DNA from 3 places in the Acidovorax sp. M2(2025) genome. Region 1 is predicted to be linked to each of the others. Evidence: predicted binding sites of a transcription regulator. Region 1 holds the regulator's gene; each other region holds the start of a gene.

Region 1 (3,274 bases):
GTACTGATCTACAGCGCGGTGCTCGCGACCCTGTGCATCGGAATGTTGGTGAGCCTGGTCAACCGCACGCCGCTGAAGGTGGACGTGGTGCGTGATCGCGCCGCACTGTCTCGCATCGTGGCGGGAGGCAAGCTGGAGAACATCTACCGTCTGCAAATCATGAATGCCACCGAAGGCCCACAGCGGTACCGCATCGCGGCGCGCGGCATCGAGGGCCTGGAGGTCGCTTCCGAGCCAGAAGTCGAGATCGGGCCTGCCGAGTCCCGCTGGGTCGCCGTGCGCCTTCAGGTGCCCTATGGCTCTGTGCCCCCAGGATCGCACGCCGTGCATTTCGACATCCAGGCCCTGGGTGCTGCAGACCACGTGTCGGAAAAGTCGGTCTTCCTGGTGCCGCGGTAGCGCACGCAGGCATACTGGTGCAAGGCGCTTGGTGCCTTGCACAGAACATTTCAATCTTGAAGGAGTGAGCCCATGTCTACCAGCACCGCACTTGGCGCTGCCGCACCCGCCACAGCACCGTGGTGGAAGTTTGGCCATGTCTGGCTGATCATTGCCGGCCCCGTCATCGTGATCATTGCCGGCTTCGTCACACTATGGCTTGCGCTGTCGCGTCCTGATCCCGTGGTGGCGGAAGACTATTACCGCCAAGGGGTGGAGATCAACAAGACGCTGTCCGAACCCAGCAAGAGCCTGGCTCCCGCCATGAAGGCCCGCAACCACGCAGCCACGCCTGTGCAGGACCAGCCTCGCTGAATTACACTGGCCTGGCGACTGGCTGCTTGTGCGTTTTTGCAGGAGACAAACCAATGTGGACGCAACGCCTGATGTGGATTGCCTGGCCCGCCTTTCTTATGGCGGCGGTGATGGAAATGCTGGTTTTTGCGCTGGTGGATCCGCAGGATCTGCACTGGTTCGGACAACCGCTGGCGCTCTCGCGGGAAGGGGTCTATACCCTGGCGTTTTTTGCGTTCTGGGGAATTGCCATGGTGTCCAGCGCGCTGACCACCCTGCTGGCGATGTCGCCTTTCGAACTCAATCGCTGCCCGGTGCCCGAGGGCGACCGTCCAGACGATTGCCGCAAAACGCCTTCCTGCCCCTGAGCGGGCGGGTGGGGTTACCGCCCCGCAGCTCCGTCAAAAAGACGGTGTGGCGCGGTGGATGCGCCTGGGATTGCAACGGCCAGTTGTGCCGCGCGATTTGGTCGCGCTGACTGCAGTGCCGCTAACGTGTCAGTGGCAGGCTTGCTGGTTGTTCACGATGCGCCTGAGCGCGTCGGTATTGAGGATGCGCACATGGCGCTGCTTGACCTCGACAGTCCCTTCTTCCACGAACTTTGAGAACGTGCGGCTCACCGTCTCCAGCTTGAGGCCCAGGTAGCTGCCGATCTCTTCCCGCGTCATGCGCAGCACTAGCTCGGACTGGGAAAAGCCACGGGCGTGCAGCCGCTGCACGAGGTTGAGAAGAAAGGCCGCCAGGCGTTCTTCGGCGCGCATGCTGCCCAGCAGCAGCATCACGCCGTGTTCGCGAACGATCTCTCGGCTCATGATCTTGTGCACGTGGTGCTGCAGGGCCGTGACCTCGCGGGAGAGTTCCTCGATGCGGTCAAACGGCATCACGCACACCTCGGCGTCTTCCAGTGCGACAGCGTCGCAGGTGTGGTGGTCATTGACAATCCCATCCAGGCCAATGATCTCGCCCGCCATCTGAAAGCCCGTCACCTGGTCGCGGCCATCTTCCGTCGCCACGCATGTCTTGAAGAAGCCTGTGCGGATCGCATAGAGCGAGGTAAACGACTCGCCGTTGCGGAACAGGGTGCCCCCGCGTTTCACCTTGCGCCGCACGGCAACCACTTCATCAATTCGCTGCAGTTGGTCCTCGCTCAATCCGACCGGCATGCACAGCTCGCGCAGGTTGCAGTTGGAGCAGGCGACTTTGATGGTGAGCGGATTCATAGACACAGGTGCTGATAAGAGTTTCGAGCATATCGTCGCGCATGCCCACGGGTGGTTCCAGAGGCCCTGGTAGCGACTGACATGCATCAAATTGTCGCTGTTCGCGTTATGTCATTGCTTGATTCAGGTCAAGGACGCTGGGTGCAGCTTACGGCACAGTGAAAAGGTACGCAAGGAATTTGCCCATGACCGCTGTTTCGCCCGACCTTCTGCGCCGTTTTGACGTGCCAGGGCCCCGCTATACCTCTTATCCAACGGCTGACCGCTTCGTGGAAGCTTTCGGACAGGACGACTACGCCCTCGCGCTGGAGCAACGGCGTCTGGGCTCCATGACGAAAGCGCTGCCGCTGTCGCTGTATGTGCACATACCGTTTTGCGAGTCGCTATGCTACTACTGCGCTTGTAACAAGATCATCACCAAACACCATGACAGGGCCGAGGTCTATCTCCGGTACCTGAGCCGCGAGGTGGATCTGCACACGGCCCGCTGCGGTACCGGCCAGGTGGTGAGCCAGCTGCACCTGGGCGGTGGCACGCCCACGTTCCTGTCGGATGATGGCCTGCGGGAACTGATGGCGATGCTCAAGCGGAGCTTCTCGCTGGCGCCCGGGGGGGAGTATTCGATCGAGGTCGATCCCCGTACCGTGGACGCGCAGCGGCTTGCCCTGCTGGCCGAGCTGGGCTTCAACCGGCTGAGTTTCGGTGTGCAGGATTTCGATCCCGAGGTGCAGAAGGCCGTGCACCGCATCCAGCCTGCCGAGCAGGTGTTCTCACTGGTCGAGTCGGCGCGGTCGCTGGGATTCGAGTCCGTCAACGTCGATCTGATCTACGGCTTGCCGCGCCAGACCCCCGAGTCGTTTGACCGCACGCTGGCCCAGGTCGCGCAACTGCGTCCGGACCGCATCGCCCTGTATGCCTACGCCCATCTGCCGGAGCGCTTCAAGCCCCAGCGGCGCATCGTCTCCGCCGAGCTGCCCACTGCCGCGGGGAAGGTCTCCATGCTGTCCCGCTCGCTGGATGCTTTCATGGACGCGGGCTACGTTTATGTGGGAATGGACCACTTTGCGCTGCCGGAAGATGCGCTGGCTGTTGCCAAGCGGCAGGGCCGCCTGCACCGCAACTTCCAGGGGTACAGCACCCAGCCCGACTGCGATCTGATCGGGTTGGGCGTGTCGGCCATCGGCCGGGTCGGCGCCACCTACAGCCAGAATGCCAAGACGCTCGACGAGTATTACGACCTGCTCAACCAAGGGCGCCTCCCCGTGGTTCGCGGACTGGCGCTCACCCGCGATGATCTGGTGCGGCGTGCGGTCATCATGGCA
Region 2 (3,274 bases), 240 kb from region 1:
AGCAATCTTACTCCCACGCGGGGGTGAAGCCCACCTCCGTTCTTACCGGTCGCGGCGCTCCATGCGCCGGTTCAGGTTGAGCGCGCCCAGCGTGCAGGCCACCCCGGACAGCAGGTACACCGTCACGGCCAGCAGGCCGAACTGGGCCGACAGGTACAAGGCCACCAGCGGCGCAAACGCGGCGCCGATGATCCAGGCCAGGTCCGCCGAGAGCGCCGCCCCGGTGTAGCGGTACTGGGGCGAGAAGTTGGCGGTGACCGTGCCGGAAGCCTGGCCGTACGACAGCCCCAGCAGCACAAAGCCCAGGAGCAGGAACATGGTGCTGCCCACCTCGCCGGTGCTCAGCAGCACCGGCGCCATGAAGCTGAACACGCCGATCAGCACCGCCATGCCGCCCAGCAGCTTGCGCCGGCCCAGGTGGTCCGACAGCCAGCCGGACACCATGATCGCCCCGGCGGCCAGGAAGGCGCCCACGATCTGCACCGCCAGGATCTGCGTGACCGGCTGCTCCGAATACAGCGTGATCCACGACAGCGGAAACACGGTGACCAGATGGAACAGCGCAAAGCTGGCCAGCGCCGCGAACGCCCCCAGCAGCACGTTGCTGCCCTCGTCACGCACCACCCGGCTCACCGGCACGGGCTGCAGTTCGCGCTCTTGCAGCAGTTCGGCGTAGGACTGCCCCACCACCAGGCGCAGCCGCGCGAACAGCGCGACCACGTTCACGGCAAAGGCCACGAAGAACGGGTAGCGCCAGCCCCAGGCCAGAAACTCCTGCACGCTCAGGCTGCTGTACAGATAGGCAAACAGGCTGGCGGCCAGCACAAAGCCCAGCGGAGCGCCCAACTGCCCGATCATGGCGTACCAGCCGCGGCGGTTCCTGGGCGCGGACATGGCCAGCAGAGATGGCAGGCCGTCCCACGAACCGCCCAGCGCCAGCCCCTGGCCGATGCGCAGGACCAGCAGGGCGATCACCGCCGCCATCCCCGCGTCCTTGTAGCCGGGCAAGAACGCCATGCCCACGGTGCACACGCCCAGCAGGAACAGCGCCAGGGTGAGCTTGGTGCCCCGCCCCCAGCGCCGCTGGACGGCCATCGAAATCGCGGTGCCCACCGGCCGCGCCACAAACGCCACCGCCAGCAGGGCAAACGACATCAAGGTCCCGTCCAGGTGCGACAGGAAGGGAAACAGGAACGATGGAAAGACCAGAACGCAGGCAATTCCGAAAACGAAAAAGTCAAAGTACTCCGACGAGCGTCCGATGATCACGCCCACGGCGATTTCGCTGGGGGTCACGTCTTCGTGCGTATCAGCCCGGGACAGGGAGGCGGGGCTTTCTTCAAAGCCGGCCGCAGGGTAGCTGGCAAAGGCAGGGCTGCTCATGAACCGATCTCCTGGTCGTTGTGTGAAAAAGGCAACACCGTTCTACACCCAAGCGCAATCCGCCACAAGTGCGGTTTCACTATGTCAGGCGCAGGACAACGCCGCATGGCAAGGGCCCGGGCCGACCCTGGCGAGCGCCAAGACTTTGACCTTGGACAAAATGTCCCATGGACAAAAAAGCTAGCGCTATTACATTCGCGGTCACTTCGTTATCCGCGTTTACCCCAGGGGTCGCCTGCGGGCTGCCGTGACCGGCAGCCGCGCGGAACCGGCCCTCGACAAGCGCCCCGATTGCGCAACCTCCATGTCCATATCCACTCTTTCCCGCGCGCCTGCCTGGCTGGCCGCTGCGGCCGCTGCCGGCGGCCTGGCCGGCTGCAGCAAAGCCGTCGTCCTGAACCCCGCAGGCGACATCGCCTCGCAACAAGGCCACATGGTCATCCAGGCCACGTTGCTGATGCTCATCATCATCGTGCCGGTCATTGCCCTGACCCTGTGGTTCGCCTGGAAATACCGCCAGAACAACAGCGCCAACACCGAGGCCGACTACGACCCCGACTGGCACCACTCCACCACGCTGGAACTGGTGATCTGGACCGTGCCACTGATGATCATCATCGCCCTGGGCGCGCTCACCTGGATCGGCACGCACAAGCTCGACCCGTACCGCCCCCTGGACCGCATCTCGTCCACCAAGGCGCTGGATGCGCAATCCACCCCGCTGGTGGTGCAGGTGGTGGCCATGGACTGGAAATGGCTGTTCTTCTACCCCGAACAAGGCATCGCCACGGTCAACGAACTGGCTGCGCCGGTGGACCGCCCCATCCTGTTCCAGCTCACGGCCACGTCCACGATGAATGCGTTCTACGTGCCGGACCTGGCGGGCATGATCTACGCAATGCCGGGCATGCAGACCGAGCTCAACGCGGTCATCAACCGGCCGGGCGTGTTCCCCGGCATGGCCTCGCATTACAGCGGCAAGGGCTTTTCGGGCATGACCTTCAAGTTCCACGGCCTGGCCCAGCAGGACTTTGACCAGTGGGTGGCCGCCGCCCGCGCAGAAGGCAAGGCGCTGGACCGCAAGGCCTACCTGCAACTGGCGCAGCCCAGCGAGCGCGACCCCGTGCAGCGCTTCGCCAGCGTGGAGGACGGGCTGTACGACAAGGTGCTCAACCGCTGCGCCGAGGACGGCAAGATGTGCATGCACCACATGATGGCCATCGACGAGAACGGCGGCGATGCCTATGTGCGCGCCATGGGCCTGAACCTGCCGCAGGACGTATGCACCTCGAAGAACGCGGCCCAGGTGGTGGCGAGCCTGGAAGCCCGCCACGCGCCGGCGCGCGGCGCCCACTCCGTCCAATGATCCGCCCCTGACCTGCCCGCCTGGCGCCCGCACCTGCGCGCCGGCAGACTGAAAAAGACTTCCTATGTCCTCCGCACCTGAAACCGCATCCCATTGGGCCTTGGGCCGCATTACCTGGGACTCCATACCGATGGCGCACGAGCCCATCGTGTTGTGGACTTTTGTCGCCACCTTGCTGGGCGGCCTGGCCGTGATGGCCGCGATCACCAAGTTCCGCCTGTGGGGCCCGCTGTGGCGCGACTGGATCTGCAGCATCGACCACAAGAAGATCGGGATCATGTACATGATCCTGGGCCTGGTGATGCTGCTGCGCGGCTTTGCCGACGCCGTGATGATGCGCCTGCAGCAGGCCATGGCCTTTGGCGACCACCTGGGCTACCTGCCGCCGCACCACTACGACCAGATCTTCACCGCGCACGGCGTGATCATGATCTTCTTCGTGGCCATGCCGCTGGTCACCGGGCTCATGAACTACCTCGTGCCGCTGCAGATCGGCGCACGCGACGTGTCGTTTCCGTTCCTGAA
Region 3 (3,274 bases), 1.7 Mb from region 1:
GCGCGCGGTGGCCGCGGGCTGGGCCGTGGGCGTGATGCCCGAGCTGATGGCGCGCGAGGCCTTGGCCGACGGCAGCATGGTCAACCTGGCGCCGGGCCGTTCCCTGCCGATCCAGCTGTACTGGCATTGCTGGAACCTGGAATCCGCCGTGCTGGATGCGCTGACCGCCGCGCTCACGGCGCGGGCTGCCGAGACGCTGGAAGCGCCCGCAGCGTGACGGCGCCCTGGCTGGCAATTGTGTATGACTGTTTCGTGAACGATGTAGTTGCAAAGCAACTCGACCATTTGTATTTTTACCGTGTTGTATAAAATGCTGCCTATGTCCACATCGCCACCCAAAGTCTCGTTCAAGGAACAGATGCACCAGGCCCGCGAGGACGCCATCCTCCAGGCGACGTGCCAGCTCCTGGGCGAAAAGGCGTTTGATGCCATGACCATGGACGATGTGGCCAACGCCGTGGGCATTGCCAAGGCCAGCCTGTACAAGCACTTCTGCAGCAAGGAGGAGCTGTGCAGCGCCGCCATGGTGCAGATCCTGGGGCGGGTGCGGGGCTACCTGGCCGAGCTGCCGGCCGGCATGCCGCCCCTCGACAAGCTGCAGGCCCTGGTGCGCTGGTCCCTGGAGCGCTTGCTGACCAACGAGATGCCGTTGCTGCCCAGCCGCAACTCCACCCTGCGTGCGGTGCTGATGGCCAACAAGGACTACCTCAACGGGCTGGTCACGGTCAGCGACCAGATCGGGGCCTGGATCACCGAAGCACAGTCCCAGGGCGTGCTCAACCCCACCTTGCCGCCGGTGGTGGTGCTCTACACGTTGTACGCCCGCGCCTGCGATCCGGTGGTGAGCTTCCTCAAGGAGAGCGGCCAGTTCTCGGACGCCGAGATCGTGGACCTGGTGGTGCGCACCTGTTTCGACGGGCTGGCGGCGCGCTAGCTGCTTTCCCGCCGCCCGCACGCCGGGCTTTTTTGGCGGATCTGACGGCGGGCAGAGTCCAAATGTTCAGGCCGCATCGGGGCGTGACGGCACGTTCGTGATCGACCATACCCCCCTATCTCAACCGGGCAAAAAAAACCCTGCCGGAGCAGGGTTCGGCAGGGAGGCTGCGCAGGTTACCGGACGATCAGCAGGGGCACCTTGCTGTTCGCCAGGACCTGGGTGGTGACCGATCCCATCACCAGGGTGGCGAGGGCGCCATGCCCGTGCGAGCCCATCACCAGCAGATCGAACTTGCCGCCGTCGGCCACTTTGGCGATGGTCTCGCCCACTTGGCCCACTTTGACGCTGCGCTTGGCTTCCACGCCGTGGCGGCCCAGGAACTTGCACACGGGCGCAAGGATTTTCTCCGCTTCTTCGGCGTGGTAGTTGTCGACGACTTCCTTGCCCAGCGCTGCGCGGGCGCGTGCGGGCAGGGGGGCCTGCACGGTGAGCACGGTGTACTGGTGGCTTTCGCCCAGCAGTTCTTCGTGGGTGGCAAGGTAAGCCAGCATTTTCTTGGTGTAGGCGCTGCCATCGACAGCAAGCAGGATGTTCATGGAGGTTCTCCGGGAAGATAAGGGTCAGACTACCGTGCGCGGATCGTTGTTGTCTTGACCTGTGTCAGGCTGTTCTGTCTGCGCGGCGGGGCGCTAGGGATGCTCTGCACGCATCGAGCGGACAGTGTGCGCTGCGGATCGGGAGGGGCTGCAAGGCGCAAAACGCAGCAGACCACCCGGACCGCAGATGTACACGGCGCGACGATTCGTGCAGAGGATCGCTAAGCTCCGCGCCGCGATCATACGGCCACGCAGCACTGCGGCTGGAAGGCGGCCTGCTCGCCCTTGCGGGCATACCCTAGCGGGTTCGCCACCACGCGGCAGCGCCAGGCCGAGCCATCGCCGCGCTGGCCGCTGGCCGTGTAATCGCTGGGGGCGTGCAGGTGCCCGTGCAGCCAAAGCTGCACGCTCGGCAACAGCGCATCCAGGGCATTGCAAAAGCCCGCCGTGCCGGGCACCAGTCCGTAGCGCGGATCGGCACTGCGCAGGCTGGGCGCGAAATGCGTGACCGCCACGGTGGGGCCGCCGAACGGTACCGCCAGCGCCTGGGCAAGCCATTGCTGGCAGACCAGGGCCTGCTCGCGCACAGCCTCGGCCAGAAAGGGCTCGGCGTGGCGGGTGCCGCCGGTCTTGCGCAGGTAAAAGTTGGCCGCGCGAAACGCCTTGTCGCGCAGTTTCAGGCGGCGCGCCAGGTCGGTACAGCCTTCGTGGTCGGCCAGCGCATCGAAGTCGCTCCACAGCGTGGTCCCCACGAAGCGCACGCCTGCCAGCTGCACGGTCTCGCGCTCCAGCCAGGCAATGCCCAGGCGCTCGCAGGTGTCGCGCAGCCGGCGGTGGGCGGCATCGAAATCCTGGGCGTCATATTCATGGTTGCCGGGCACGAACAGCACGGGGGTCGGCCACCCTGCCCACTGCGGCAGCGGTGAAAAGCGGGCCAGTCCAAAATCGGCGTCCTGCAGCTGCGACCCGCTCTGGTAGGAGCCGATGTCGCCGGCGAGCACCAGCACGTCGGCGCCGGGCGCGGGTTCGGGCACGAAGTGCGGATGGGCTTCAAGGTGCAGGTCGGACAGCAGCTGGATCTTCATGGCTGCCGCAGTCTAGGGCCTGCCGGCCGTGCATGGTTTCTAGGGCAGCGGGAATGTCCGCCGCGCCGATCGGGTGAGTGCTCCCAGCAGCCAGGTCATGGCCGCCTGCTGGGGGCCGCGCCGGCGCCACAGCGCATCCACATGCACGGGCGGCACATCCAGCGGCAGCGGGCGTTGCACCAGCGCCTGTGCCAGCCCCGTGACAGGCACAAAGTGGCGCGGCAACACGGTCAGCAGGTCCGAGCCGGACACCACGCGCCCCGCAGTAAAGAACTGGTTGACGGTGATCACCACCTTGCGTTCCCGCCCCAGCGACGCCAGCGCTTCATCAATGAACCCGAAGGGGCGGCCCGAAAAGCTCACGAGCATGTGGCGCGCCGCGCAGTAGGCATCCAGGGTCAGTGGCGCGTCGGCCAGGGGGTGCCCCTGGCGCATGACGCACACGTACTCGCCGTCGTAGAGGCGCCGGCTTTCGAACACGACCGAGCCGCCGGATTGCGCACGGGCCGTGAGGTCGGCCAGCGCCGCGGGGAAATAACCCACCGCCATGTCCGCGGCCTCTTCGTCGAGCTGGCTCCGCGGATCGCGGGTGGTCAGCGGCAGCACCCGCACCGAGATCCCGGGCGCCTCCCGTTCGATGATCTGGACCAGGTCCG

What was found. The regulator FNR, encoded in region 1, switches genes on or off when oxygen is low (the NO sensors DNR and NnrR bind a similar motif). The targets are predictions, from matches to a motif close to TTGATNNNNATCAA.
Region 2: the regulator FNR is predicted to act here: its motif matches at 1,529-1,542, upstream of cyoA (ubiquinol oxidase subunit II).
Region 3: the regulator FNR is predicted to act here: its motif matches at 1,588-1,601, upstream of ACOYR3_RS01500 (universal stress protein).

The regions. Positions count from the first base shown of each region.
Region 1 covers NZ_CP186262.1:2,079,482-2,082,755, forward strand. Annotated here, with positions in the region: gene ccoG (cytochrome c oxidase accessory protein CcoG) at 1-399, shown strand, start outside; gene ACOYR3_RS09655 (FixH family protein) at 472-753, shown strand; gene ACOYR3_RS09660 (hypothetical protein) at 807-1,100, shown strand; gene fnr (fumarate/nitrate reduction transcriptional regulator Fnr) at 1,230-1,952, opposite strand; gene hemN (oxygen-independent coproporphyrinogen III oxidase) at 2,138-3,274, shown strand, end outside.
Region 2 covers NZ_CP186262.1:1,837,153-1,840,426, reverse strand. Annotated here, with positions in the region: gene ACOYR3_RS08405 (MFS transporter) at 43-1,383, opposite strand; gene cyoA (ubiquinol oxidase subunit II) at 1,688-2,749, shown strand; gene cyoB (cytochrome o ubiquinol oxidase subunit I) at 2,814-3,274, shown strand, end outside.
Region 3 covers NZ_CP186262.1:333,447-336,720, forward strand. Annotated here, with positions in the region: gene ACOYR3_RS01490 (LysR family transcriptional regulator ArgP) at 1-217, shown strand, start outside; gene ACOYR3_RS01495 (TetR/AcrR family transcriptional regulator) at 320-934, shown strand; gene ACOYR3_RS01500 (universal stress protein) at 1,111-1,533, opposite strand; gene ACOYR3_RS01505 (metallophosphoesterase) at 1,773-2,618, opposite strand; gene ACOYR3_RS01510 (LysR family transcriptional regulator) at 2,658-3,274, opposite strand, start outside.